Regions from separate parts of the Mesorhizobium sp. B3-1-9 genome, predicted to be linked through region 1. Evidence: riboswitches for the same ligand, from Rfam matches in the RefSeq annotation. Region 1 holds a riboswitch; the other holds the start of a gene.
What was found. Region 1 has a riboswitch for thiamine pyrophosphate ahead of thiB (thiamine ABC transporter substrate binding subunit). Riboswitches for the same ligand answer to the same signal wherever they lie in the genome.
Positions count from the first base shown of each region.

Region 2: another riboswitch for thiamine pyrophosphate. It lies ahead of FJW07_RS05690 (YkoF family thiamine/hydroxymethylpyrimidine-binding protein); the one in region 1 lies ahead of thiB (thiamine ABC transporter substrate binding subunit).

Region 1 is NZ_VFTJ01000016.1:58,129-72,598, reverse strand. It holds gene FJW07_RS23690 (CarD family transcriptional regulator) at 1-437, shown strand, start outside; gene FJW07_RS23685 (amino acid ABC transporter ATP-binding protein) at 736-1,506, opposite strand; gene FJW07_RS23680 (ABC transporter permease subunit) at 1,503-2,183, opposite strand; gene FJW07_RS23675 (amino acid ABC transporter substrate-binding protein) at 2,346-3,119, opposite strand; gene FJW07_RS23670 (hypothetical protein) at 3,116-3,355, opposite strand; gene FJW07_RS23665 (RNA polymerase factor sigma-32) at 3,424-4,287, shown strand; gene FJW07_RS23660 (caspase family protein) at 4,459-6,450, shown strand; gene FJW07_RS23655 (M48 family metalloprotease) at 6,523-7,989, opposite strand; gene thiQ (thiamine ABC transporter ATP-binding protein) at 8,142-8,930, opposite strand; gene thiP (thiamine/thiamine pyrophosphate ABC transporter permease) at 8,927-10,549, opposite strand; gene thiB (thiamine ABC transporter substrate binding subunit) at 10,790-11,800, opposite strand; TPP riboswitch at 11,843-11,948, opposite strand; gene FJW07_RS23635 (thiamine diphosphokinase) at 12,086-12,730, shown strand; gene FJW07_RS23630 (ABC-F family ATP-binding cassette domain-containing protein) at 12,732-14,470, shown strand, end outside.
Region 2 is NZ_VFTJ01000002.1:442,186-456,655, forward strand. It holds gene FJW07_RS05640 (DUF1236 domain-containing protein) at 1-196, shown strand, start outside; gene FJW07_RS05645 (hypothetical protein) at 412-633, shown strand; gene FJW07_RS05650 (DUF982 domain-containing protein) at 920-1,270, opposite strand; gene FJW07_RS05655 (DUF1236 domain-containing protein) at 1,484-1,783, shown strand; gene FJW07_RS05660 (hypothetical protein) at 1,915-2,124, shown strand; gene FJW07_RS05665 (DUF2934 domain-containing protein) at 2,244-2,489, shown strand; gene FJW07_RS05670 (porin) at 2,863-3,363, shown strand; gene FJW07_RS05675 (porin) at 3,383-3,883, shown strand; gene FJW07_RS05680 (hypothetical protein) at 3,890-4,099, opposite strand; gene FJW07_RS05685 (hypothetical protein) at 4,249-4,593, opposite strand; TPP riboswitch at 4,811-4,923, shown strand; gene FJW07_RS05690 (YkoF family thiamine/hydroxymethylpyrimidine-binding protein) at 4,914-5,522, shown strand; gene FJW07_RS05695 (ABC transporter permease) at 5,632-6,456, shown strand; gene FJW07_RS05700 (ABC transporter ATP-binding protein) at 6,453-7,226, shown strand; gene FJW07_RS05705 (ABC transporter substrate-binding protein) at 7,223-8,239, shown strand; gene FJW07_RS05710 (hypothetical protein) at 8,296-9,000, opposite strand; gene FJW07_RS05715 (tetratricopeptide repeat protein) at 9,090-13,607, opposite strand; gene FJW07_RS05720 (S24 family peptidase) at 13,802-14,434, opposite strand.

The sequences.
Region 1 (14,470 bases):
TCGTCATCGATTTCCAGAAGGACAAGATGCGGCTCAAGGTACCGGTCGCCAAGGCGACCTCGATCGGGATGCGCAAGCTGTCGGAAGAGGACTATGTCGACCGCGCGCTGAAGGTCGTGCAGGGCCGCGCCCGCATCAAGCGCACCATGTGGTCGCGCCGCGCCCAGGAATATGATGCCAAGATCAATTCCGGCGACCTGATCTCGATCTCGGAAGTGGTGCGCGACCTTTACCGCGCCGACAACCAGCCGGAGCAATCCTATTCCGAGCGTCAGCTCTATGAAGCCGCGCTCGACCGTATGGCCCGCGAGATCGCCGCGGTGAACCGCATGTCGGAGACCGAGGCGGTTCGCCTCATCGAGGTCAACCTCAACAAGGGCCCGAAGCGCGGCGCCAAGGCCGACAACGAAGAATCCGAACAGGAAGAAGCTGCCTGAGCTTTTTCGCTCATCGAACTACGAAGAACCCGGCCTCGCGTCGGGTTTTTTGTTTGGGCTTAAAGCATGTCTCCCGAAAGTGGACCCGGTTTCGGGACAAAGACATGCTTAAAATCCAAACTTAAAGCAGGTCGCGTGAATCCTTTTTCACGCGACCTGCTTTAATGCATGTCGCGCAAAGTGTGCAGCGGTTTTGCGATAACGACATGCATGAAAACAAAGCCTTGAAGAAGCGGCGGCCCCCGCTCTTTACCCGGACCTTCGGTCCGGTCTCCCCACAAAAGGGGAGGTAAAGGACTCAGCCGCCAGACTCCTTCTGCGCTTCTTCCTGCCGCAGCGAAGCGATAAACCGCTTGGTCCGCTCACGCTCCGGATTGTCGAACACGACCGAGGCCGGGCCTTTCTCGACGATCGAGCCGGCATCGAGAAAGACGACCTCCTGCGCGATCTTGGAGGCGAGCCTCAGATCGTGCGTCGCCATCACCATGGTTGTGCCTTCGCGGGCAAGCTGCCCAAGCACGTCGACCACTTCCTGCGCCAGTTCCGGATCGAGCGCCGAGGTCGGCTCGTCGCAAAGCAGCACGCGCGGCGACGGCGCCAGCGCCCGGGCGATCGCCACACGCTGCTGCTGGCCGCCGGACAGCGTCGCCGGCCAGGCATCGGCCTTGTGCGCCATGCCTACCTTTTCGAGCAGCGCCATGGCCCGCTCGCGCGCCCTTGGCTCCGGCCATTTCAGCACCGTCACCAGCCCTTCCATGACATTCTCGATCGCGGTGCGATGCGGGAAGAGCTGGAAATTCTGGAACACCATGCCGGTCTGCAGGCGAATGCGCTGGATGTCCTTGGCCGGCACCTTGATGCCCGGATGGAATTCCAGCCCCTCCTCGCCGATGCGCAAAGCGCCGGACGTCGGGATCTCCAACAGGTTGATGCAGCGTAAGAGCGTGCTTTTGCCGCCGCCCGAAGGGCCGACCAGCGCCGTCACGCTGCCCTCGTCCAGGCTGACGGTGACGCCTTTCAGCACCAGATTGTCGCCGAAGCGCTTTTCGATGTCGGTGAGGCCGATCATGCGTTGGCCTCCAGGAACCCGCCATAGCGGTTGAGCCGCACCTCCAGCCGCGCCTGCAGCGCCGACAGCACCGAGCTCAACGCGAGATAGAGCGCCGCCGCCTCGACATAGAGGATCAGCGGCTCATAGGTGGTGGCGACGATGCGCTGCGCCGCCTGGAACATCTCGGGCACCGTGATCGCCGCCGCCAGCGAGGTATCCTTGACCAGCGAGATGAAGGTGTTGGAAAGCGGCGGCACCGCGACGCGGCCGGCTTGCGGCAGGATCGTGCGCCGCATCGCCTGGCTCCAGGTCATGCCGATCGAGTAGGATGCCTCCCATTGGCCTTTCGGCACCGAGCCGATGACGGCGCGGATGATCTCCGACGTATAGGCGCCAATGTTGAGCGTGAAGCCGATAAGCGCGGCGGGAAAGGCATCGAGCAGGATGCCGACCGACGGCAGGCCGTAGAAGATCAGGAACAACTGAACGAGCAGCGGCGTGCCGCGAAAGATCCAGACATAGAAGCGAACCAGCGCAACCAGCGGCTTTGGACCGAACAGCCGGATCAGCGCGGTCGCCAGTCCGGCGATGAGCCCGAGCGCGAAGGACAGGAGCGTCAGCGGCACGGTGAAAATCAGCGCCGCCCACAACAGCGTCGGCAACGATTCCAGCATCAATTGCAGCCAGTGCGGCACGGAGCGCTTCTCCCTTCCAGATACGGCGGCGCGTTCCTCCGTATGGACTGACTATCATGCAAAAGCCGACGGGCCGTCAAAGACGGCGGCGCATGAATATCGTGCAAAGAATAACGGGCCGTCTTTGACGGCCCGCCGGTTTCCGAACAGAGGACGATTGCCTTACTTCGAAACGTCCTGGCCGAAATATTTGTCGGCGATCTTCTGGTAGGTGCCGTCGGCCTTGATGTCGGCCAGCGCCTTGTTGATGGCCGCGACCAGTTCCGGATCGCCCTTGCGCACGATAACGCCGGAATAGTCGGCATTCTCTTCCTGCGCGGCGATCTTCACATTGGCGTCCGGCTTGTGCTTCTTGAAGTCGAGGAAGGACAGGCTGTCGTTGATGGTGGCGTCGGCGCGGCCGGTGAGCAGAAGCTGGATCGACTGGTCGAAACCGTCAGTGCCGACGAGCTCGGCGCCATTGGACTCGGCGAGCTTGCCGAAGTTGGAGGTCAGCGACTGCGCCGACTTCTTGCCCTTGAGGTCGGCGAAGGTCTTGATGTCGGTGTTGTCGCCGCGCACGATCAGCACCGCCTTCGAGGCGATGTAGGGATCGGAGAAGTCGTACTTGGCCTTGCGCGCATCGGTGATGCCGACCTCGTTGATGACGGCGTCGTAGCGGTTGGCGTCGAGGCCGGCGATCAGCCCGTCCCACTTGCCTTCGAGGAACTCGACCTTGACGCCGAGCTTGTCGGCGATGGCCTTGGCGATCTCGACATCGAAGCCGACCAGGGCGTTGGATTCGTCATGATAGGTGAAGGGCGCGTAGGTGCCTTCGGTGCCGACCTTGATGACGCCCGCCTGCTTGATCTGGTCGAGATTGGCGCCGGCATGCCCGGCCGTGACCGCCAGAACCTGCAACGTTCCGGCGACAAGGAGCGATTTGAGCCATTTCATTTTTCTGTGATCCCGTTTTGACCGGTGCCCGGCGCGATTGTGAGAGCCGGAAACTGACAGATAGAAGGCTGCGAAATAAGGAACCAGATTTCAAAAATCGCCTCTTCCAGAAATCTGTTTCTCAAATTTGCCTGATAACCGCCAAGCGACTCTTTCGGGCCGATAACAAAACGTTCCCGCTGGCAATATTTGCCCCCTCGGACGGCGGAACCATCGATGCGCCTGACACGTTGCATGGCTGTTGTAGGGCGCGGCGGCCTCTTTTCAACCGCTGTAAGCCCACTCACCACCAAAAGGAGCCGGCATGATCGAGGACGCGGCAGGACGGACGCTGGTCCGGGCGGCAATGAAGGCTCCTTATCTCGAGCGCGACGAGGAGCATGTCCTCGCTTTGCGCTGGAAGGAAGAGAACGACCAGCACGCGTTGCATAGGATCACCGTCGCCCATATGCGCCTGGTCATCTCGATGGCCTCGAAATTCCGCCACTACGGCCTGCCGCTCGGCGACCTTATCCAGGAGGGTCATGTCGGCCTGCTCGAGGCTGCCGCCCGTTTCGAGCCCGCGCGCGAAGTGCGCTTCTCGACCTATGCCACCTGGTGGATCCGCGCCTCCATGCAGGATTACATCCTGCGCAACTGGTCGATCGTGCGCGGCGGCACGAGTTCGGCGCAGAAGGCGCTGTTCTTCAACCTGCGGCGTCTGCGCGCCCGCCTCGCCAACGGCGCCGAGCCGCTCTCCAATGCCACGCTCTATCGCGAGGTCTCGGCCGCGCTCGGCGTTCCGGAAGCCGACGTGGCGATGATGGATTCACGACTGTCCTCGCCCGACAGCTCGCTCAACGCGCCTTTGGCCGACGAGAACGGCGCCGCCGAGCGGATGGATTTCCTGGTCTCCGAAGACCCGCTCCCCGACGAGATCGTCGGCGACCGGATCGACATCCAGCGCCGGGCTGTCTGGCTGAAGAGCGCGCTCGGCGCGCTCAACGCCCGCGAGCTTCGCATCATTGAGGAGCGCAGGCTGAGCGACGACGGCGCCACGCTGGAAGCGCTCGGCGAACAGCTCGGCATCTCCAAGGAACGCGTCCGCCAGATCGAGGCCCGCGCCATGGAAAAGCTGAAGCTGGCCCTTGTGAAGCAGAATCCGGAATTTTTGGCGGAAGCGGCCTGAAATTAATGTAATTAAAAAATCAAAGATAAGAAATTTATTAAATAAGAATATATTCGCCGTCGAGGCGATTTTTCCTCGATGACGCATATTGATTGTGAGCTCTTTAACAGACCGCTGCGCCGCAATCGGCTTTTTTGACGCCTCCAGATCATAACATAAGGGGGATTTGCCATGCTGCGATGCTGCGCGCTCCTTGTAGCCCTGTTCCTCGTGGGCCTCACGACATTCGAAGCGCACGCCGATCGAAGGGTTGCCCTCGTCATCGGCAATTCCGAGTATCGCGAAATCCCGGCGCTCAAGAATCCCGACAAGGACGCGGACGACGTCTCCAATACGTTCCGGCTGGCCGGCTTCGAGGTGTTCGCCGCCAAGGACCTGACCAGGCTTCAGTTCGAAGAGCGGTTCCGCAACTATCTGGCGGCAGCCGACGGCGCCGATCTCGCGGTCGTCTACTATTCGGGACACGGCTTTCAGATCGGCGGCGAGAATTTCCTGATTCCGGTCGATGCGTCGCTGAAAGACGCGGCCGACATGGAGGTCCAGGCCATCAAGGTCGACGACATATTGCGGCAACTGCGCTCGAGATCGAAGATCCAGATGATCATCCTCGACGCCTGCCGCAACAATCCCTTCCCGCGCAAGGACTATTGGCTGCGCGACCAGTTGATCGTCGCCGGCGACAGCGGACTTGCGCAGGTAACAGGTTCGCAGAACACGCTGATTGCCTATGCAACCGAGCCGGGGGCGGTCGCCTATGACGGTTCCGGCGATCTCAGCCCGTTCTCGTCGTCCTTCTCCCGCCGCGCGCTGGCGCCGGACCAGGAGATACGCTCGGTCATGGCGGCCGTGCGCCGCGACGTGGTCAAGGCCACCAACGGCAAGCAGGTTCCGTGGGAGAGCTCCTCGCTGATCGACGATGTCGTGCTGATGCGCGGGGCGGAGCAACCAGCGCCACCGCCTCCCGACGCGCAGCAGAACGAGCAGGTGGCGGAGCGCGGAATCCAGGTTGGCGATGTCGCCGAGGCGATTGGAAGTCGCGATATCCGCGTCCCGGTCGGCGTCGGCCCGGTTCCGCTGAAACTGGATCTTCCGGCCAAGGATGCCTCGATCAGCCTCAAGCTTGCGAGCTACCCGGCGACCGGAACGCTGTCCTTGCCCGGTCGCGTCCTGTCGCCGCAATCGAGCCTGATGGCCGCCGAGGTCGACAATCTGCGCTACGAGCCGCAGATCGGCTCGGCCGCTCCCGTCGAAGTCGGCTTCGATATCCGCGTCGGCAACGCCGCGAAGCGGGCGACGATGAAACTGTCGCCGGGCGTCGACCCTTGCGACCAGGCCGCTGGCGAGCCGCTCGACCTGCAGGGCGTCGTCCCGGGACGGTTGCCGAATGAGATCGGCGGCGGGGCTCTCGAGACCTGCGAGGCGGCGGTGAGGTCATACCCCGACATTGCGCGCTTCCGTTACGAGCTGGGGCGGGCGCTGCTGGCGGCGGGCAGGATCGACGAGGCCAGGCAAGCGATCCAGGAAGCCGCGGACAAGGGACATATCCGCGCCCTGTTCGCGCTCGGCTCCATCGCCTCGTCCGGAACAGGGGCGGCTGTCGATACATCGAAGGCGAACGACCTCTATTCGAAGGCGTCGGACAACGGAGACCCCTACGCCCTGGCCGCCTGGGGACGCGCTTTGTTCAATGGCCTCGGCGTCGAGCGCGACACCGGCAAGGGCCTCGACCTGCTGCTCCAGGCAGCGGCGATGGGGCATGTCGACGCCATGAAAGAGCTTGCCGTGATCTTCACGGAAGGCCGCAACGGCGTGCCCGCCGACCCGGCCCGCGCCCTGGCTTTCCTCAAAGCCGGCATGGAGCGGCAAGACGTCTATTCGATGGGCATTCTCGGTCTTTCCGCGCACCCCGCGCGCACCATCCCCGTGGTCATGGCGTGCAAGGCCCCGAAGGTCATCACGAAGATAAAAGTGGTGCGCGTGCCCGTGTCGAAACCGAAGACCGTCACACCGACAATTCCGGGGGCACCAAAGGTCAAGCCGATGCCAACGGGAACCGGGAGGACATCCTGGACTGGTGGCAGTAGCCACGCTGCCAGCACCGGCGGTGGCAATACCGGCGACGGCGAAGGTGACGGCGGCGACACCGGTAGTGACGGCTTGTGAAGGACAACGGCTCCCGGCCCGGGCGATTGTTCAAATAGCCGACGGCGCCTGGTTGGTGCGAATTCGCGAGTCCTACCTGTCGGTGACGATCTTGACCTTGTCGCCCGACGACACTGTCGCGCCCGGCGACATGGCGTTGAGCACGCGGAACAGGTCGAGCTTGCGGTCGACACCGACCATCTGCGCGGCGAGCGAGCCCATGGTCTGGCCGGCCTGGACAGTGACGACCCTGATATGCAGCGGCTTCAGCGCCGCCTTCTCGGCCGGGCTCAGCACACGGAAGGAGCCGCTGACCGAGCGCGCGACTGAATCCAGCGAAGTGCTGGCCGAGGGCGCGGCCGTCAGCAGCCTGTAGACCTGCCCGCCGGCGCGGATCACTGCGATGTCGAACTGCCAGCCTTGCGCGCTGGCATGCGCAGTCGCCGCATCGTTGCCGTTGATCGTCTCCTGGCGCACGCTGGCGTCTTCCAACCCCGCCACCCAGCCGCTGCGGATGTAATCGGTGAGCGAGACGGACTTGTCGATCGCCACGCCGTCGAAGCGGATGGCGATGTCGCCAGGCCCGGTCGCGGTGACGGCGGCCGCCGAATTGTCGATGACGAAACCCTCCGGCACGGTGAAGGACACCCCGAGTTTGGGATGCATGAAGGTCTGGCCGCGCACATAGCCTTCTTCCGGCGTGTCGCCGTAAAGCAGGCCGTCTATGCCGGCCAGAAATGCGTCGCGGTCGCGCGTGCCGACGCCGGGCGGGCCGAAATTGCGCGCAAGGCGCTGCGCCAGCTCGATGCGCTGCGGCGTGTTGGGGTGCGTCGCCAGGAAGTCGAGGCTGGCGTCGGTGGCGCCGCTGACCGAGCGGAAATCCGTATAGGCCGACATCGACTGCAGGAAGCGACCCGCCGCATAGGGATCGTAGCCCGCCTCGCCGATCGACTTGATGCCGATGGCGTCGGCCTGCAGTTCCTGGTTGCGCGAGAATTGCGCAAGCCTGAGCTTGCCGCGGATGAGCGCCGCCTTGGCCGTCGGGCTGTCGCCGAGCACATCGGAGACCACCTTGGTCGCCAGGCCTTCCTCGGCTTCGAGCTGCTGCCGCTGCAGGCCGTGATTCGCGGTGACGTGGCCCATCTCATGCGCGATGACGGCGGCAAGCTCGGACGAATCATTGGCCAGCGCCAGCAAGCCGCGCGTCACATAGAGATAGCCGCCCGGCAGCGCGAAGGCGTTGACGTTGGGCGAGTTGAGGATGGTGATGCGATAGGTCTGGGTAGGGTTGGCTGACACCACCGTCAGATTGCCGACGACCTTGGCCACCATGCGTTCGAGCCTGGGATCGGAATATTCGCCGCCATAGGTGGCGAGAATCCGCGGATGCTGCGCCTTCGCCATTTCGGCGAGCTTGGCGTTGGCGACGACATTGTCGACGGTGATCGGCTTGTCGGAGGGCTGGAAGCCGCTTTCCTGCACGTCCGGCGGCGTGAACATCTGGCAGCTGGCCAGTACGGCAACGCTCGCCAGCGCGAGAAATCGTGCCAGCGGCCTCATCCAAACCTTCTCAGCGCCGGTCGACAGATCGGTTCCTTTCGAACTCTTTCGGCAAATCGCGGCCCAGCCGGACCAGCATGGCCGGACCTAGCCACACTCCCCCGGACAAGGCAAGCAAACGCCGGATCGCCCGTTGCCGGTTTGGCCGTAAATTATGTCCGCTTCCAGGCAATATGTTGTGATCCGGCAACGGTGCCGCCTCGATCGCCGATATAGCGCCGGAAGGCGTCCGGTCCAGACCGATCGAAGAAATCATCCGCCGGCCCGGTTGCCGCGATCGTGCCTTCGTCGAGAAAAGCCACGTCCTGGCCGATGCGGCGCGCATCTTCCGGCTGATGCGTGACGAACAGCACCGTCATTTCGCGCTCGGCATGGATGCCGGCCATAAGGTCGAGCATGTCGTCGCGCAGCGCCGGGCCGAGCGACGCGAAAGGTTCGTCGAGCAGCAAGACTGGCCGGTCGCGCAACAGCACCCGCGCCAGCGCCACGCGTTGCCGCTCGCCGCCGGAAAGCTCGCGCGGCAACCGCCTTTCCTTGCCCGCAAGACCGACCCGCGCCAGCGCCTCGGTGACGTCGGCGCGATCGGCATCGCCGAGTTTGAGCGACGGCGAGCGGCCGAGCCCGACATTGGCTTCGACCGAAAGATGCGCGAACAAATTGTTTTCCTGGAACACCATTGACACCGGCCGTGCCGAAGGCGGCGTGTTGCCGAGATCGGCGCCGCCGATCAGCACCTTGCCCGCATCGGGCGTTTCGAAGCCGGCTATCAGATTGAGCAGCGTCGACTTGCCGGAGCCGCTCGGCCCCATGATGGCGGTGATCCTGCCGGCCGCGAATTCGGCGTCGAAACTGAAGGAGGATTCGCCATAGCTGAACGAGACGCCCTCCAGCGCGACGGTGAGGCCCTTTTGCGCGGCGGCGCCATCGATGCTCGTCGTCATGACTTTCCTTCCCGCCCCAGCCAGTCGGCGGCGACCACCAGCATCAGGCAGACGAGGCCAAGCAGCAAGGCAAGCCCCGCGGCGTCGGCTGTCCGGTAGCTGCCCATGCGCGCCAAAAGCAGATAGGGCAAGGTCTGCACGGAATCGCTGCCGAACAGCGCGATCACGCCGAGATCGCCGAGCGACAGCGCCACGGCGAAAGCGAAGCCGGTGGCCAGGGGCCGCCCGAGCGACGGCCAGTCGATCAGGCTGAGCCGGGTCCAGCCGGATATGCCGAGCGCCAGGCAAAGCCGCTCGTGGCGCTCGCTCGCCGCGTCATAGGCCGGGCGAATGGCGCGGATGGCGAAGGGCATCGCCATCACCGCGTTGACGGCGACGACCATGGCCGGCGCGACGGCGAAGACATCGGTGACGTGGCGCAGCGCCAGGAACCAGCCGGCGCCAAGGACGATTGGCGGCACGACCAGCACGAAGCCGGCGCCAGTGTCGGCGGCATGTTCGAGCAGGCCCATGGCGCCGCCTGCCCGGCGCCGCAGGGCCAGCGCGCGCCGCGCCGCGATCAGCGCCAGCGACAATGTCACGCTGAGCAACGCCGCAAGCAGGGCGAGGCCCGCGCTGGTGAGCGTCGCGCGGCGCACCGCCTCCTCGTCCGCCAATCGGCCGAGGTCGGCCTGAAGGCCTGAAAGCACGGTCGCCAGCATCGGCCCGGCGACGAACAGCAGGGCCAGCGCGATGAGGCCGGCGTTCAGCACGCTTTCGGTCCGTCCCGCCGAAAGGTAGCGGCGTGGCGCCACCGGCAGATTGGCATCGCCGACCGTGTTGGCGCCGAGCCGCGTGAGCGCAACGACCACGACGAAGGTGAGCGCGATCTGCAGCAGCGTCAGCACCACGGCGCGCGCGGGATCGAAGTCGAAGCGCAGCGCCTGGTAGATGGCGACTTCCAGCGTCGTCGCGGCCGGACCGCCGCCCAGCGTCAGCACGATGGTGAAGGAGGTTATGCAGAGCATGAAGACCAGCCCGGCGATCCCCGGCAGGGCCGCGCGCAGCACCGGCCATTCGATCAGCCGGAAAGCCGGCCGGGCGCCCATGCCGAGCTGACTCGCCAGCCGCCACTGGTCGGCGGGAACGGTGCCCAGCGCCTCGAGGAAGAGGCGCGTGGCCAGGGGCAGGTTGAAGAAGACATGCGCGACAAGGATGCCGGAGAGGCCGTAGATTCCCGGCCAATCCCCACCGCCAAGTTCGGCGAAGACGCCGGCAAGATACCCCGCCCGTCCATAGAGCGCCAATATGCCGAGCGCGGCGACGATCGCCGGCAAGGCCAGCGGCACGGTGAACAGCTGCAGGATCAGCCGACGCCCGGGAAAGGTCGGATGTCTCGACAATGCGCGCGCGACCAGCAGCGCCGGCGCGACCGACAGCAGCGTCGACAGAGCCGCCTGCCAGAGCGTGAAGCGTGCGACGCGCAAGAGGTAGCCGTCGAAGGCCGCGGCAGCGCCGGAGAGATCTTGCGCGCCTTCGAGGACGAGGCCGGCGAAGGCGCCGCCAATGAGGAAGCCGATGGCGGCAAGGGCGATGACGCCGGCGTTGATGCGGGAGTCAGGGTGCGCGGCGGCTTGCACGTCGCACCTTGGTGGAATTCAGCAAACGCCGCGTTCCTTCGCGCCCCCCTCTGTCCTGCCGGACGTCTCCCCCTCTAGGGGGGAGATTAGCAACTTCGACGCCGCGCTCGATCCTGCAACGCCGGAGATTGGCGAAGGCCGGCGTGACAGCCAATCTCCCCCCTAGAGGGGGAGATGTCCGGCAGGACAGAGGGGGGCGCCGTAGAGCGATCATCGCGGAAGGATAATAACCGAGACGTCCTACTTGCTCATCACCGCAAGCCACTCATCCACCCAGGCCTTGCGGTTGGCAGCCACTTCCTCCGGGCTGAACAGCAAGGTCTTTGTCGGCTTGACCAATTTGTCGAAGGCCGGGTTGAGCGGCTTGTCGGTCTTGCCGGCCGGGAACATCCAGTTGGTCTCCGGAATGACGTCCTGGAATTTCGGTCCGGTCATGAAGGCGATGAACTTTTGCGCCAGCGGGTTCTTGGCGCCCGTCGTGGTGATGCCGGCAACCTCGATCTGCAGGTACTCGCCTTCCTCGAAAGAGGCCGCCTGATAGCGCTCGGTGTTCTCGGCCACCATGTGATAGGCCGGCGAGGTGGTGTAGGAGAGCACCATCGGCGCCTCGCCCTTGGTGAACAGGCCGTAGGCCTCGCTCCAGCCCGGCGTCACCGTCAGCACCTTCGTCTTGAGCTTTGCCCAGGCCTCCGGCGCCTTGTCGCCATAGACGGACTTCACCCACAAGAGCAGGCCTAGGCCGGGCGTCGAGGTGCGCGGATCCTGGATGACGATCTTGTCCGTGCCGGCGCCCTCCACCAGGTCCTTCAGGCTCTTGGGCGGTGTCTTCAGTTTTTGTGTGTCATAGACGACGGCGAAATAGCCATAATCGAAGGGGACAAAAGTGTCGTCGCTCCAGCCGCCGGGCACGTTGATGCCGGAGACTTCGCCATGCGGCGCGAACAGGCCGCTCGCCTTGGCATCTGCCGTCAGGTTGGTGTCGAGGCCGAGCACGATGTCGGCCTTGGTGCTGGCGCCTTCCAGCTTGACGCGGTTGAGCAGGGCGACGCCGTCGGCCACCGAGACGAATTCGAGATCGCAGCCGCATTCGGCCTCGAACTCCTTCTTGATGGCCGGGCCGGGTCCCCAGTCGGCGGTGAAGCTCTCATAGGTATAGACGGTGAGCTTGTCCTTTGCCTCTGCAGGCGCGACGCTCGCCAGAAGCGAGACAAGACCGGTTGCGAGAATGAGATTGGACAGCATTGCGCGCATCGGCGCCTCCTTCGTTCGAATGACAAGGATTGAGGCGCCGGATGGTCCGAAACGTCTAATCCCTCCGCCGGTACAAACCGGATCAGGTTCAGCGGGTTGGCTTGATCGCCTCTCAGCCGGATCACGTCCGGCACCCCGTTAGAGCGTTTCGACAGATAGGCCCCGCCGAAGCGGCGCGCAAGCGGAAGTTTGCCGGGCAGCTGATGTTCGGACAGCAGGCGCGCAACCGAAGCGCGGGGCCGTCCGGCTTCCGTTTCGCTTGGAGGGCTGGTAAGGGCCACGGCCATGGGCACATTCACCATCCTGCTTGGCGGCGAGCTTATTCGCACGCCCCGGCTCGAACGCCAGATCGAAGCTTCGCGCGTCATCGCCGCCGATGCCGGCATCGGCCATGCCCGCATGCTTGGACTGGTGCCGGAGCTGTGGGTCGGCGATTTCGACTCGGTGCCTGCCAATCTGTCGGATGATCTCGCCGCCGTTCCGCGAAAAGTCTTCCCGGCCGAGAAGGACATGACCGATGGCGAGCTCGCCATAGCGGAAGCGCTTAAGCGTGGCGCCACCAGCCTGGTGCTGGCCGGCGCCTTCGGCGGCAAGCGCGCCGACCATGCTTTCTTGCACCTGGCGCTTGCGCTTCGGCTGGCAGAGGCCGGCACCGAGGTCTTGCTGACCAGCGGCGCGCAGGAAGGCGTTCCCATCCTGCCTGGCAAGGCCGGCTTCGACTATGACGACGGCACCTTGTTTTCGGTGCTCGGCTTCTCCGAGCTCGCCGGCCTGACGGTGACCGGCGCGAAATGGCCGCTCGACTGCGTCGAGGTGGCGTTCGGCTCCTCGCTCACTATATCAAACGAGGTCAAAGGGCGGCTCGGCATCGCGCTGGAGCGCGGCCGGGCGCTGCTTCTGGCCCACCCCTATCCTCTTCCAGAAAGCTGACATGGCGCCGCCACTCCTCAATCTCGACGGCATTAAACTGACCTTCGGCGGCACCCCGCTGCTCGACGGCGCGGCGCTCAGCGCATCCGCAGGCGAGAAGATCGCGCTGGTCGGCCGCAACGGCTCCGGCAAGTCGACGCTCCTTAAGATCGCCGCCGGCATGATCGAGCCGCAGGACGGCGAGGTGTTCCGCCAGCCTTCGGCGACCGTCCGCTATCTGCCGCAGATGCCGGATATGGACGGCTTTGCCGACGTGCGTGCCTATGTCGAGGCCGGCCTCGGCCCGGCCGACGATCCGCATCGCGCCACCTATCTGATGGAGCATCTCGGCCTGACCGGCGAGGAGCGTCCGAACGATCTTTCCGGTGGCGAGGCGCGCCGCGCCGCGCTTGCCCGCGTCATGGCTCCGGAGCCCGATATCCTCCTGCTCGACGAGCCGACCAACCATCTCGACCTGTCGGTCATCGAATGGCTGGAAGAGGAGCTTGCCCGCACCTCCTCCGCCGTCATCCTGATCTCGCATGACCGCCGCTTCCTCGAGCGCGTCACGCGCGCCACCGTCTGGCTCGACCGCGGCCAGACGCGGCGGCTGGACAAGGGCTTTGCCCATTTCGAGGAATGGCGCGACCAGGTGCTGGAAGAAGAAGAGCGCGAGCAGCACAAGCTCGGCCGCCAGATCGTGCGCGAGGAGCACTGGCTGCGCTATGGCGTGACCGCCAGGCGAAAGCGCAACATGCGTCGCCTCGGCGAGTTGCAGACCATGCGCCAGCGCTTCCGCAGCCATCGCGGCGCCGAAGGCACTGCCACCATGGTGGCGAGCGATGCAGCCGAATCCGGCAAGCTGGTGATCGAGGCCAAGGGCATCGACAAGAGCTTTGGCGAGCTCACCGTGGTCAAGGGTTTCTCGACCCGCATCCAGCGCGGCGACCGCGTCGGCCTGGTCGGCCCGAACGGCGCCGGCAAGACGACATTGTTGAAGATGCTGACCGGCGAGCTGGCGCCGGATGCCGGCACCGTGCGGCTCGGCGTCAATCTGGAGATCGCGACGCTCGACCAGAAGCGCGAGTCCGTCGACCCGGCCGAGACGCTGGCGCATTACCTCACCGACGGGCGCGGTGAGAACCTTGTTGTCAATGGCGAGCAGCGCCATGTCGTCTCCTACATGAAGGATTTCCTGTTCAAGCCGGAGCAGGCGCGCACGCCGGTGCGCGAGCTTTCCGGCGGCGAGCGCGCGCGCCTGCTTCTGGCCCGCGTGCTGGCGCGGCCGGCGAATTTGCTGGTGCTCGACGAGCCGACCAACGATCTCGACATGGAGACGCTGGAACTGCTGCAGGAACTGGTCGCGGGCTTTGCCGGAACCGTGATCCTGGTCAGCCACGACCGCGACTTCCTCGACCGCACCGTCACCAGCGTGATCGCGCCGGACGGCAACGGCCGCTGGATCGAATATGCCGGCGGCTATTCCGACATGCTGGCGCAGCGCGGCGGCTCGAAGCTGGAAGACCGCAAGGCGAGGTCGAAGGCCGAGGCGAGCGAGGCTGGATCGAAAGCCGAACAGGCAGCACCCAAAGGCCCCGCCAAAAAGCTCTCGTTCAAGCAGAAATTCGCATTGGACTCGCTGCCCAAGAAGATCGAGGCGGTGACGGCCTCGATCTCGCGGCTGGAGAACAACATCGCCGACCCGTCCTTCTACGAGCGCGACCCGGCCTCGTTCCAGAAGACCATTGCCGCGCTCGACAA
Region 2 (14,470 bases), on a different contig from region 1:
CATCCGCGAATATGTGCATAAGCAGCCGCTGGCGTCGGTCAAGCTTCCCGGCGTCAAGCTCAGCATCGGCAGCGTCCTTCCCGACACCGTCGAATTGCACGAGGTACCGAACGTCAAGTACCGTTACGTCGTCGTCGACAATCAGACGGTCATCGTGGATCCCGGCACGCGCAAGATCGTCCAGGTCATCCAGTAGGATCATTCGCAGCTGAGTTGACGGCCCTGCCGCCGGCTGCGGCCGGGCCGTTAACCAGTATTAATTCGTTACCATATGCTAACGGAACCTTCGCTCCGGGCCCGCGTTGCCGCTGCTGTGTTCGAAATCGCCTCATAGAGAACACAAGCATGCGCAGGATGCGGGAATCGGGCGGCGGCGAAACAGGCACGGGTTGGGGGAGGAGACTGACCAACATGTCGAAACGAGAAATCGGAACATCCCGTTCGCTCGGGATGCGTGTCGCCGATCTCAAAGCCAGGATGCGGGACGCCCGGATCACCGAGCATGAGATGAAGACCTTCCAGAAGGTCGCGGCCATCATGGGGGGCGGCGAGGGCTCCCTACGCATAGACGCGGACGATCTGATCGCCGCGTCCTTCGTCACCGAGGCCCCGGGCGAGTCGGCACCGAGCTGACAGCGGCCTCCAGCCGATCCCCGATCGATCCAGTCGACCTCCAGCCGGCAAGGCGGCGGTCTGCAGGCAAACGGATGCAACGGACGCCAGGGTGCGCCCGGTTGCCCCGGGATTCGCAGGCCAAATCCTAAAACTTGTGGTCAAGGCCAATGCGCACGGCGTCTTGGTGGACGGTCGTTATACGCGTTGTGAGGCGTGATCAACAGACGCTGCCGCTCCAGCGGGCGCCGCTGGCTCTGCGGGCGTCATGCCCGACGCTGCCGACCGGCCTTTGCCCGGCGAGGGACTATCCAGGCACGTGTCGGTTCTGTGCCCGGCTTTCGCGTACCCGGCTTCGCCTGATCTTTGCTTCGCGCAGCACCGCGACCGGATCGGCGCCGGTCCATTCGATTCCGGCCTTCCGCGCGAAGACCAGGAACGCCTGCCGTGCCTTGTCGAGATCGATCTCTCCGGTCCGCGCCGCCTCACAGGCGCGGAATGCGTTGGCGTAGCTATCGCCCCGCGTGGCCTGCGGCCATTCCTTGAGAAAGTTCTGCATCCCGGTGAGCGTGGCGATCTCGCGCTTGAAGCCGGCGCCCACGGCAATGGCCACGGGGGCCCGAAGTTCGATGTCGCTTCTGATGGGACCTTCTTGCATGACTGCGGCATCCTTTGATTTTCAAAGACTTGGGCAGTTTCAATGCCTTCCAATGCGGAGCCGATGCGAAGGTTCCGCCAAATCAATTAGTCGTGGCTGACGGAACAACACCCTGCCGGCGGCGTTTGCCTCGGGAGCTCCCATGTTCGACCTGCCCGTGTTTCCGCCCCGCGGAGACCAGGCGGAGCTCAACAACGCAACAGGAGATAAACGATGAAAACCACCCTCATTCCAGCTGTCGCCGGCCTGGCTCTGATGGCCGGCATCGGCATCGCGGCCGCGGACGAGGTGATCGTCACCCCCGAGCAGCAGACCGTGGTCAGGGAATATGTCCACAAGCATCCGATCGCCTCGGTCAATGTGCTCGGCCTCGAGCTCGGCGTCGGCTCGACCGTGCCTGACACCGTCGAGCTGCAGCAGGTTCCGGACGTCCAGTACCGCTATGCGGTCGTCAATGACCATACGGTGCTGATCGATCCCGGCACGCGCCGCGTTGTTCAGGTGATCGAGTAGATTTAGTCCTGAAAGAGCCCGATCCTCTCCCCGGAGCATCGGGGAAGGATCGGGCTCTTCTCGTATCCGGGCATAAGGCCTAAGATAAACAGCGGTTTGGGAGGCAACGAAGCGCGGAAGGAGTCGTTGCCATGCATCATCCACACGTCGAATCACCTGACATTGCCCGCCAAGTCGACAGGCTGCTGGCCGAACGCGGCGATGGGCTGCTGTCGATCAAGCAGGCGGTCGCGCTGCTGCGCGAGCGCACCGGAACCGATCGTTCCGACGCCGACCTGGCCGGACTGATCGTCAAGAAGGCCGCGTATCTCGGCATCGCGGTGCTTTCCGACGAGAAGTGAGCCATCACCGGATATTGCTTCAAGATGCGTTTGCGCGCCGCGTCTACACCCAAGACGGCACGCGAAAATTCGGCTAATGTTTGGCTGGGGAACAGGCCCAAACCGTAGGAGGCGACAAAGTGACGGACGACAGGCACGAACGCATTCGCCAACGCGCGCACGAGATTTGGGAGCAGGCCGGCCGGCCTGAAGGCGCGCATATGGAGCACTGGGACCAGGCGACGGCCGAGATCGATGAGGCGGGCAGGCCGAAGAAAGCCGCCAAGAAGGCCGCTGCCGCCAAGGTCGAGAAGCCGAAGGCCGCGAAGGCGGAGAAGCCTGCCAAGGCCCCCAAGGCGCCACCCAAGTCGAAAGCCAAGGGCTGATCGCGTCCTAAAGGATTACGGGCAGTCGTCAGACCGTCTGCCCGCATAGTTGACCCACCGGCGACGGCGACCTGCAAAGCCGCGGCCTGCGCCAGCTGCGCGGGCCCACATCGGCGAGCCTGCCGGGCAGATCGCCCGGCATCGCTTGATATTAGAGAGTGTTAATAAGCCTCGACGCCACAGCTCCAAATCATCGGGGAATTACTGGTCAGGTTGAACTGTTTACTGTAGCTTGGCTGCAATATGTGTTCAATAGATGAAATGCTCCCAGTAAAAGTCAGGCATTGAGCGGAAGGCGCAGTTGACTCCGCGCGCTCGCATGCGCCTTTTTCATGCGAGGCTTTCTCTCAACATCCAACTTCGGGGATCAGGCATGCGGGGTATCAACCGTGTCATTTCATTTGCGTTTCTAGCTGTGGCGGGCGGTCTCTCTGCGCCTTGCCAGGCGGCGCCGGTCGAGTACGTCAGGGTCTGCACGGCGTATGGCGCGCAATACTATTACAGTCCCGGCACCGCCACCTGTATCAATGCCAACACGGGCGAGACGCGCAGCTTGACGGAGGACGGTGTGGTCGACGGCAAGACGGCGTTGGCGGGCAAGGTCGACGACATTGACCGCCGCGTCCAGCGCGCCTTCGAGGGTGCATCGGTGGCCTCGGCGCTGGCCGGCCCGGACCTGGTGCAGGGCGAGCGTTTCGGCGTGCGCGTCAACTGGGGCAATGCCGGTCAATCCAACGCCATGGGCGTCACCGGCGCGGCGGTTCTTGGCGAGGGCTTCATGTCTGGCGGCAACGGTCGGCTGGCCGGCGCCGCAGGCGTCGGCTTCTCCGGCAAGACGGTCGGCGGCAATGCCGGCCTGCAGTTCACCTGGTAAGCGCGACCGGGGGCAATCAATGTTCAGATATCTTCTTGCGCCGGCGATCCTCGGCGCGGCAACGCTCCTTGCGGCGCCATCCCAGGCGGCAGTCGCGTATGTCAAGATCTGCTCCGCCTATGGAGCCAATTACTACTATAGTCCGGGCACGGACACCTGCATCAATGCCCAGACTGGCGTGACCAAGAAGCAGGTCGACGACGGCAATGGCGGCGAGATGACCGAGGTCGGTAAGACGGCGCTCGCGGCCCACGTCGATGACATCGACAACCGCATCACGCGCGCCTTTGAGAACGCCTCGATCTCGGCCGCGCTCGCAGCGCCCGATCTCGTCCAGGGCGAGCATTTCGGTGTGCGCGTCAACTGGGGCAATGCCGGCTATGCCAATGCCTTCGGCATCACGGGCGCCGCGGTGCTGAGCGAGGGCTTCGACCATGGCGGCCGGCTGACCAGCACGCTCGGCATTGCCTTCGCCGGCAGCCAGGTCGGCGGCAATGTGGGGCTGCAGTTCAGCTGGTAGGGGAGGCTACCGTCTCCCTTGCTTTCCGGCGTATTGCGCGACGGCGCAAATGAGGGCCAGCGCCGCCATATCGCAGGCGGTCCGCGACGGCGACGGTCCCCTGGCGAAAAGCACCGCGTCCGCGACGGGGATCGTCAGGCCATGCTTTCTGGCGAATGACGTGACTTCGTAGGGCTGGTCGTCAGGCTGTATGCCGATGTCGATACGCTGGTCCATCAAACGAGTTCCTCCCTGGTACGCGGCTTTACCCTCCTTCGCCTGAGACGAATTTAACCACCCGCCGCTCAGCCGCGTCCACCAATTGCCAATTGTATGAAACGATGCATTTTTCGACGGGCGGCCCAAGGGTTGTAGGGGGAGCTCCCTCACCACGCATCGCTCGACCGGGCAAACCTCATGCCGGCCGCGATCATCGCGCTTTCGCATTCGCTGATCAGCCTGAGATTGCGCAGATACCGCGCCACCGTCTCCGGGAGCCAGGCGGCGCAGGCCTCGACATAGCCGCGGCCATGCACCAGCGTGCCGGTCGAAAGCCGCTCGTCCTTCTCGGCGATCACCTTCAGATATTGCCGGATGAAACGGATGTCGTCGGCGATGTCCTGGCTGGCCATGCGCCAGGCGCCGGCAACGCGTTCGCGCTCGGCGAACGGCAGTGGCGAGAGCAAAGGGCGGGAGAGGTCGGCGAAAGCGCCATGGTTCGCGGTATTCAAGCAAGTCCCCTCAAAGGAAGGGAATATCGTACTTTATGTACGAAAAACAATCAAGCCGGATTCGTACAATTTGAACGACACTGGGTTACGATACCGCGATTATAAGAAATCTGCGAAAATCTTATAACCCGGCATCTCCCTTAGGGAGATGGGGCTCTTGGCCCAATTGGCCTCGCAAAAAACCGCTTTCCCATTCGCTCGAACAGTGCTTTAACGCGGCTATCCACAGGGGTGCTCCGTACGGTCGGGGCTGAGATGGCGGCGGCAAGCCTCCGGACCCTAAAGCTGATCTGGATAATACCAGCGGAGCGAGGCGGGCCATGTTTTCCGGCGCACAGATTTCCCTTTATCCCATGGCTGACGATTTCGTCGGCGTGATCCTCGGCGCGTTGGGCGCGCTCGATCCTTACCGCGACAGGCTGAGGGTCGAGACCGACGATATCTCGACGCTGCTGGTCGGGCCGCCCGAAGTGCTTTTTCCCGCCATGCGCGACCTGTTCGTCGCGGCGGCGAAGAGTGGCAGGCACTGCGTGCTGTCGGCCGCGGTCTCGCGCGGCTGCCCCGGCGAGCCGGACGACCCGATCTGCCGCTCCGACGAGATCGGCGGCCCGGCGATTCCGCTCGAGGAGCGCAAGCGCGCCGCGCTCCGCGCCGTCGAGGCGACGCCCTCGACCGACCAGCCGGTGGCGGCGCAATTCTCGCTCTATGTGATGGGCACCGGCGACCACATGGACGAGATCTATGGCTGCATCGACTTCCTGAAAAACTCCGGCGTCTTCGACCGCTCGAAGAATTTCTGCACCAGGCTGCGCGGCGATGCCGGCGCGGTGTTCGCCACGCTCGCCGAAGCCTTCTGCCGCTTCGGCCCCGGCGCGGGCCACGTGACGCTCGACATAACGATTTCGGCGAACAGCCCGACCGCGGTTTGAGCCGCGTAGCGCTGCCGAGGTGGATATGATGGCTGTTTCGTTCGGTTCTACACCGCAAGAAGAGCCTTCCGAGATTGGCGAAAGCCGGGATGCCGTCCAATCTCCCCCCTTGCGGGGGAGATCAGCCCTTGCTTCCGCCTTCGCCAGGATCTTCCCCGCCGCCATCGCTTTCGCTCTTCTCCTCATCGCCTGGGAGCTCTACGCCCGCCTCGGCGGCATCGCGTCCACCGTGCTCCCCGCGCCCTCGCGCGTGCTGGCGCAAGCCTGGGAGAACCGCTCGGCGCTTGCCGACAACACGCTGCCCACCATCCGCGCCACGCTGGCGGGCTTTGCCTGCTCGCTTGTTGCCGCCTTCATCCTCTCGGCGCTGGTCGACTTCCTGGCCCCGTTGCGCCGGGCGCTGTTCCCGCTGCTGATCGCCAGCCAGACGTTGCCGCTGGTGGCGATCGCGCCGCTGGTGGTGCTGTGGTTCGGCTTCGGGCTGCTGCCAAAAATCCTGCTCGTGGCGCTGGTCACCTTCTTCCCGATGATGGTGGCGCTGGTCGAAGGCTATGCCGCCACGGCCAAGGAGATCAGCCAGATGCTCGCCGCGATGGGAGCAGGGCGCTGGCGCATCTTTTGGCTGGCGCGGCTGCCGTCGGCGCTGCCCTATTTCTTCGCCGGACTGCGCATCTCCATCACCTATGCCGTGGTGGGCGCCATCTTCGCCGAATATGCGGGCGCCGCGAAGGGGCTCGGCATCTACATGCTCAGCGCCAAGAACAATTTCCGCCCCGACCTGGTGCTTGCCGCCGTCGCGGTCAGCTCGGCGCTGACGCTGGCGCTGTTCGGCCTCGCCGTGCTCGTCCAGCGTCTCGCCATGCCCTGGGAAAATGCAGAGGGCGAAAGGGCGGGGCGCGACGGCGACAAGCCTGTCGGGGAGCGCCGGCCATGACCCGGCTCGAGCTCCGCGACGTGCGAAAGAACTTCGGCGCGCTGCAGGTTCTGGCCAGCGTCTCGCTCCATGTCGGCGCGGGCGAGTTCGTCTCGATCCTCGGTCCCTCCGGCGCCGGCAAGTCGACATTGTTCCAACTGCTCACCGGCGCAATCCGGGGCGAGGGCGAGATGCGCTTCGACGGCGCGCCGCTCGATGGCGCCCGCTTCGCCTTCATGCCGCAGCGCGACGCGCTGATGCCGTGGCGGCGCGTTATCGACAATGCGGCGCTGGGGCTCGAAGTGCAGGGCATGAAGCGGCGCGCGGCGCGCGAGCGCGTGGCGCCGTTGTTCGCCGAATTCGGCCTTGCCGGCTTCGAGCGCGCCTGGCCGGCCGAACTGTCCGGCGGCATGCGCCAGCGCGCCGCGCTCCTGCGCACCGTGGTGCAGCAGCGCGACATGCTTTTGCTCGACGAGCCGTTCGGCGCGCTCGACGCGCTCACCCGCGCCGCCATGCAGCGCTGGCTGGAGACGATGTGGCGAAACCATCGCTGGACGGCGCTGCTCATCACCCATGACGTGCGCGAAGCAGTGCTTCTGTCCGACCGTATCTATGTGCTTTCGGCGCGGCCCGCGCGCGTGGTGCGTGAGGTGGCCGTGCCGCTGCCGCGCCCGCGCACCGAGAGCGCGGCGATTGCCCGCGAGGCCGCGGCGATCGAGGCAGGCATCCTCGACACGCTGCTTGGCCAATCCGATCCGAATTTCCGACCATCCGATGGAGAATTGAAATGACCGATCTGACCCGCCGCCAGGCGCTGTTTCTGGCCGCCGGCCTGCCTCTTGCCGGGGCCGTCGCGCACGCCCGTGCCGCCACCCCGCAAAAGATCACGGTCGCGCTTGACTGGACCGTCAACACCAATCACATCGGCCTGTTCGTCGCCCGCGACAAAGGCTTCTATCGCGACGCCGGCCTTGACGTCGAAATCCTGCCCTATGGCGATACCGGCTCGGGCACGCTGGTAGCCAACCGTGTCGCCGATTTCGGTATTTCCGGCTCGCTCGGCCTGTTCACCCAGAAGAGTGCTGGCGCCGACCTGAAGGCCGTCTACGCCGTCGTCCAGTCGGAGACCGGCCGCGTCGTCTTCAACGCCGACCGCGCGGCGATCAAGAGCCCGAAAAATCTTGACGGCCTGACCTATGGCGGCTTCGGCAGCGCCTGGGAAAACGCGCTGCTGCGGACCATCATCCGCCATGACGGCGGCAAGGGCGATTTTTCGACCGTGACGCTGGGGACGTCCGCATACGATGCGCTGGCCAACGGCTCGGTCGATTTCACGCTCGAAGTCTCGACATGGGAAGGTGTCGAAGCGGAACTGAAAGGCCTCAAGCAGCGCAGCTTCCGCTACGCCGACTACGGCGTGCCGGACGAGCACACCACGCTGATCGTCTCCAGCAACGCCTTCCTTAGCGCCGACCCGAAAGCCGCAGCCGCTTTCGTCAAGGCGACGCGGCGCGGGTATGCCTTCGCGGTCGATCAGGCGCTGGAGGCGGGCGAACTGCTGATCGCCGCCAACAAGGACACACTCGCCAACCCGGCGCTGATCGACGCCTCGCTGAAGGCGCTGAACGACGGCCATTTCCTGAAGAGTGCCAACGGCGCCATCGGCACGATGGACAAGGCGAAGATGGAGGCGATGGGCGGGTATCTGTTCTCGTCGGGGATATTGCTCGACGGCAATGGCAAGGCGCTGAAGGAGAAGCCGGATATCGAGGCGTACTTCAGCAACGAGTTTCTGGGCGCCTGAGAGGACGAAGGAACGCGGTGTCGCGCCGGAACCCGTCCGGAAATCCGGTGCGGAGCCTAATTCTCAACGATGGCGCGAAGCAGCGCGGTTTTGATGTGCCACCCGGGTTCGCCATGCAGTAACAGGGCGGCCTCATAGAATCTCGCCATGGCCGGGCACAGGCCCGGGAAGTCCTGGTTGGCGTTCGAGATAGCCTCCATCTCGGCCGACGTGCCGCCGATCATTGTGAAAACGTCGGCGACCAGCGACCAGTCCTGATCGCTAGGCACGGCCGCCGGTAGGCCGCTTCTTTTGGCGGCGCCGAAGGCGCGGAACAGCGTGGCGCCGATCCTGTCCAGGTCAGCCAGGAAATCGTGGCCGGGCGCGCTGATCGCGTCCGGCCCGTTGCGCAGGTAATTGTTGCAGGTGGCCGGTGTTTCGCGCGCCATGACATGATTGAGCATGTCGAGTTGAGCCGAAAGCGCTTCCGAAGCGTTGCTGTCGGGGGTCGTGGGTAGGAGTGGCGCATATCTATGCCTCAGATCGGCGACCGCCTGTCTGCTGATATCGCGCACTTCTGTTTGGCTTCCGGCCTGGGCCACGGCAGTGATCTTGCGCAGCATCGCATCGTAGTCGTCCGGAAATTCGCGGGCGATAGCCTCGAATATCTGGAGATCCTGCTTCCGGATCTCGGCATCGATGTCGGCGGTGGTCAGCGTGTGGGGCGGCATCTTTACTGACTGATAGTGGTGATCTCTGCCGCTGCCGAACATCGTTGGCATCACTTTAGTCCCAACGATGCTTACGGAGACGACCGCCGCGACTTGCAACCATTTCCAAGGTGACATCCGCCCGCGCTCCGACACCCTGCTCACTCTGCCCCAAGGCTCAGCGCCTTCTTGCGGTCGGCTTCCGCACGCTTGCGGTCGCCCTTGGCTTCCCACACAGCGCTACGCGATTTGTATGCGCCAGCGAAATTTGGCCTTAACTTGATCGCTTGGTTGAGGTCGGCGATGGCGCCGTCATAGTCCGCTTTGCGGGCGCGGATCGTGCCGCGGCCGAAGTAACCGAAAACGTTATTGCGATCGAGTCTAAGAACCGTTTCGAAATCGCTGAATGCCCCTGTGTCTTCGTGGTGCTTCATGCGGAACATGCCTCGACCGGCATAGATCCTTGCGTTCATTGGATCGAGACGGACGGCGTTTTCGTAATCCGCCGATGCCCCGTCATAGTCCCCCTGGTAGCTGAGGACGCGGCCGCGATCGCTGTAAGTGTCACCGATGTCGGGGCCGATACTGATCGCCTGGCTGAAATCGGCGATGGCACGGGCATAGTCGCCCTTCGTCTCCCAAAGGATGGCGCGCGCTACATATGCGTCTCGGAAGGTGGGGAACAGGGCAATCGCTTTGCCATACTGCGCGATGGCGCCGTCATAGTCATCCCTGCCGTCCAGCACTTGTGCCTTGTTGAAAGCCGCCCTGGCTCCAGGCGGAATGCCACCCGCCAAGGTCGCCGCTCCGCTCTCGATCTTGCCTGACGTCTTTGCCTTCGCCGCCGCCGCAAGCTTGAGGCCCTTGCGGGCGAGGCTCATCTCCGGATCGAGCTTGAGCGCCTGATTGAAATCGGCGATCGCCCGGCCATAGTCACCCTTGGCAGCGAAGGCGCCGCCGCGCCCGAAATAGGCCTGCGCGTCATTGGCGTCGAGCTCGATTGCACGGCTCAAATCGGCGATGGCGCGATCCGGTTCGTTCTTTTTGGTCCACGCGACGGAACGGCCGATGTAAGCGTCCGAGTAGTCGGGGTAGAGCCCGATGACCTTGTTGTAGTCCTCGATCGCCGCGTCGTATTTGCCTTTGTCGACAAGCGCGATGGCCCGTCCGACATAGGGCGAGGCATCTTGCGGATCGAGCGCCATCGCCTTGTTGAATTGGGCGATCGCACGATCATATTGGCCCTTGTAGTAGAAGGCGTAGCCGCGATCGACCAGAGCGTTTAGCTTCTTCGAGGATGGCGCGATCGCGTTGCCGCCGACACCGCCTTTCTTCTGCGTGGCCATCGCTGCTTTGCGCGCGGCGGCGTAGTTTGGATTGTGCGGGTCTAGTTTGGCAGCTTGGTCGAGGTCGGCAATGGCATCGGCGTAGTTTTTGCCGTCGGCTCGCACCATGCCGCGTCCGTAGTAGCTGGCAGCGTCTTTCGGATCGATCTCGATCGCCGCTGAAAATGCCTCGATCGCTCGCTTCGGGTCTCCCGTGGCGTACCAGGCCGCTCCGGAACAGAAGAAAGCGCCGCTCGCTTTCGGGTCGAGCCTGATGGCTTTGATGCAATCGTCAAGCGCGCCGTCCGCGTCGCCCGCCGCGGCCTTGGCCAGGCCACGGCGCATGAGCGGCGCGGCCGCATCGGGAATAATGGCGATGGCCTTGTCGTAATCGGCGATCGCGCGGGTAAAATCCTTCTTGCCATCAAAGGCCCTGCCACGGCTGAAATAGGCGAGCGGGCTCTTAGGATCGATTGCGATGGCCTCTTCATAGGCCTCGATCGCTTCGTCATACTTTTCTTCGTGCAAGAGGCTGTCGCCCTTGGCCACCGCGACGAGGACGCGGGGATCACTGGTGTCGATAAGCTTCGCCAACTTCGGATCGGCAAGCGAAAGATCGTCACTCGCACCAGGCTTGACCGCAGACAGGGTTTCTGCTGGCGCAACTGCGGTGGCGCTCCGTTCGTTCGCCGTTATGTCGGAGCCGTCCGCTTTGGTCATGCCATCGGCAGGCCCCCCGCTGACGTCCGCCGCTGCCTTGCGGGCTACGGCATAGTCACCATTGCCGGGATCGAGCTTGAGCGCCTGATCGAAATCGGCGATGGCGCCGGCATAGTCTTTCCGATCCGCCCGCACCATGCCGCGCGCGTAGTAGCTGGCGTCATGCCCGGGATCGATCCCGATCGCCACCGAATAGGCGGCGATGGCGCGCCCGGTGTCGCCCTTGGCGTGCCAGGCCATGCCTTTGCAATAGTGGGCGTCGCGCGCCTTCGGGTCGAGCGTCGCTGCCCGATCGCAATCGGCAAGCGCGCCCTCGACATCGCCGGACGTCACCTTGGCGAGCCCCCGGTGAAAATACGCGGCGGCAAAATTGGGGGCAAACTGGATCACCCTGTCGAAGTCGGCGATCGCCTGGCCATAATCGCGTATGGCGGCCCTGGCCCTGCCGCGGCCGAAATAGCCGAAGCGGTTGTCGGGTTCGAGCGCGATCACCACGTCATAGGAGCCGATCGCCTTGTCGTATTTGCCCATGTCCAGCCAGGCATCGCCTTCCAGGATCGCTTGCAGGGCGCGCTGGTCTTTTGTCTCCAAGGTCTTTGCTGCCAGCGTGTCGTCCGTAGCCGCCAAATTCGGACGGACGATTTGTGGCTTTGGAGCAGCGGCCGCCGCCTTCGGCTGCTCAGGGTCCTGCGACGGTTCAGTTTTGCCCTCATCGCCGGCAGCCTGCTCGTCGCAGCTTGCCGACCGTGTGGAATCCAACTCCACGGCGCGCCGGCAATCCGCCGCCGCGCCGGCCCTGTCGCCCTTGAGCGTCCTGGCGCGGCTGCGGCCCAGATAGGCGTCGGCATTGTCGGGGTCGAGGCTGATCGCCTTGTCGAAATCGAGCAGCGCGCCGTCGACGCCGTATTTCGACAACCGCATCTGGGCGCGCTCGAGCAGTGTCTTGGCGGTCGCCGGATCCCCGTTTGGCTGCGTAGCGGTCGGCTGTTGGCCAGGCAGATTTTCCCAACACGTGCCTGCGCGTTTCCGATCGAGTTCGACCGCTCGCCGGCAATCGCCGATGGCGAGGTCGAAATTGCCGACGAGTGCCTCGGCGATCGAGCGGTTGTAATAGGCATCTGCATTGTAGGGATCGAGGCCGATGACAAAGCTGAATGTATCTATCGCGCCCTTGGGGTCGACCTGCATCGCCTGCAACCCCGATTTGAGGTTCCAAGCAATGGCGGCGGAGTTATCCTGCTTGGCATATAGTTGCGGCGGCGCATATGTGGGAGGCGGGGTAGGCTTGGCCGGCTGCGGCTCAACGGGGACTGGGACATCAGCCTGATTGGTCGCAGCGCTCGGCGACTGCAGCACGGGTTGCCCGTTCGCCCTGCTCCTGCTGATTTGGACGCTGAGCCTTTCTTTTCGGTAGTCGGCGTTGGCCGGATCGAGCGCGATCGCTTTGTCGAGGTCCGCAATTGCCTTGTCGGCATCCTTCGCCTCCCAGACGACTGCCCGCTCGAAATACGATTTTGGATCGTCGGAGCTGATGGCAATCGCTTTGTCGAGGTCGGCAAACGCCTCTCGTGAATTGCCGATCTGGGCCATGGTCATGCCGCGCACGCGGTAAGCTTGGGCGTTGGCCGGATCGCGGCGAACGGCTTCATCCAGATCGGCGATAGCGCGGGCATAATTCTTCTTTGAGGCCCAGCTCTTGGCGCGGTTGAAGTAGAAAGCGGAACTTGCTGGATTGAGCCGGATCGCCTCGTCGAATGCGGCGATGGCGCGGGTATGGTCGCCCTTTTCCTGCCACTCTACTCCAATCGCATTTTGAGCAGAAGCTGGGTTTGGGTCGGTCGCGCCGTCGCCCGGCTCACCGAAAGCCTCGACAATCAGTCGCGTGCAATCGCGCCCCTTGTCCGCATCGATATTGGCGATGCGCTTGCAATCGGCCTTGGCTCGCTTGCGATCACGCTCGGCGATCGATGAGCGGGCGCGTTCTAGGTAAGGAGCGATAGGGTCAATACGGACGCTCTCCGCTTTGTCGTAGTCGGCCTGGGCCCGCGCTGCGTCGCCCTTGTCTTCCCACACAACGCCGCGCATGCCATAGGCCATTTCATTGGCGGGATCGATGTCGATCGCCTTGTCGCAATCGGCGATAGCCCGATCATGCTCGCCTTTCTTATTGAGCGCCCGCGCGCGATCGGCATATCGGCTTGCGTCATCCGGCGTAAGCGCGATCGCTTTTGTGTAGTCCGCGACGGCCCGGTCGAAATCCCCTTTGCTCTCCCAGGCGATGGCGCGATTGGTAAATGCGCGGACGTAAGTCGGATCGAGCGCGATCACCTCGTTCATATCGGCGATGAGGTGGGCAATATCGTTCCTCTGTGCATAGGCCAGGCCGCGCACAAAATAGGCGCTTACGCGAAGATCAGGCACCTCGCCTCTGTCCTCGGCGATTGCGGTGCAGGCGGCAACCTGCCGGTCGGCGGAGACTTTGCTCTCACTGAAGCAAGTGTTGTAGTCTTTGCCAGCCGCGAATGTTTTGCCGCCGAAAGCACCAACCACAACCACCCCTGCCAGCGCCAGGAGCGGCCCGCGCGGAACCCAGGCAACAAACGCGCGCATCAGCGCGCCAGTGCGGCGTGACATGATTGATCCTCCCCCCGGAGTGATCGCGACTGCTCTCGCGGATACCTATATAGTTCTGTTTTTGTTCCCTAATGCAAGCAGAAATTGCGGTGGCTGCATTTATGCCCTTGGGGTGGGCCAAGTGGAGTTTGGCGAGGACCTTGCGAGCGGGAAGCAAAGCAGCGCCTCAGCTTGGCGGCATCGCTCCCAACGGCTCACATATCGATCATCGACCGCTTCACCCGCCCGATGATGGTGATCGCGCCCTCCAGCTCCGGCGGCGGGATATCCATATAGGACGCCGGCTGGAAGGGCGGGTTGTCGTTCGGGCGGTAGCGCTTGTAGGTGGCGCGTCCCGTCTCGTCCGAGATCACGTAGCAGCCATTGGTCACCAGCCGCTTGTCGCGCAAATTGACGAAGATGATCGAATCCGGCGGCGAGATCTTGTTCATCGACGGACCGTCGACGCGCAGCGCGATCCATTCGCCCTCCTCGAGGTCGGCAGTGGGGATGGTCGGATAGTCGGAGAGGTTGACCACGCTGTCCTGGCTGCCGAGCTCGCCGGCGCTGATCCACGACACGATCGGCACGTCGACGGTGACGGGCGAGGGCATGAGGCTGACGGGCGCCGCTTCCGCCCCATCGGCATTGAACAGGAGCCAGCCGGGGTCGACGCCGAACAGCCGGCCGTATTTCTCCGCCGCTTTCCGGGACAATGGCCGGTTGCCGTTCTCATGGCTGATCAGCGTGTTCTTGTTGATGTCGCGCAAGGCCCGCGCCGCATCGCTGGGCGAGGCATAGCCGGCCTGGGCGCGCGCCTGCTGCAATCTGTGCCGGGATTCCATCATCGTACAAAATGCCTGAAAATAATCGTCCAAAGTGTA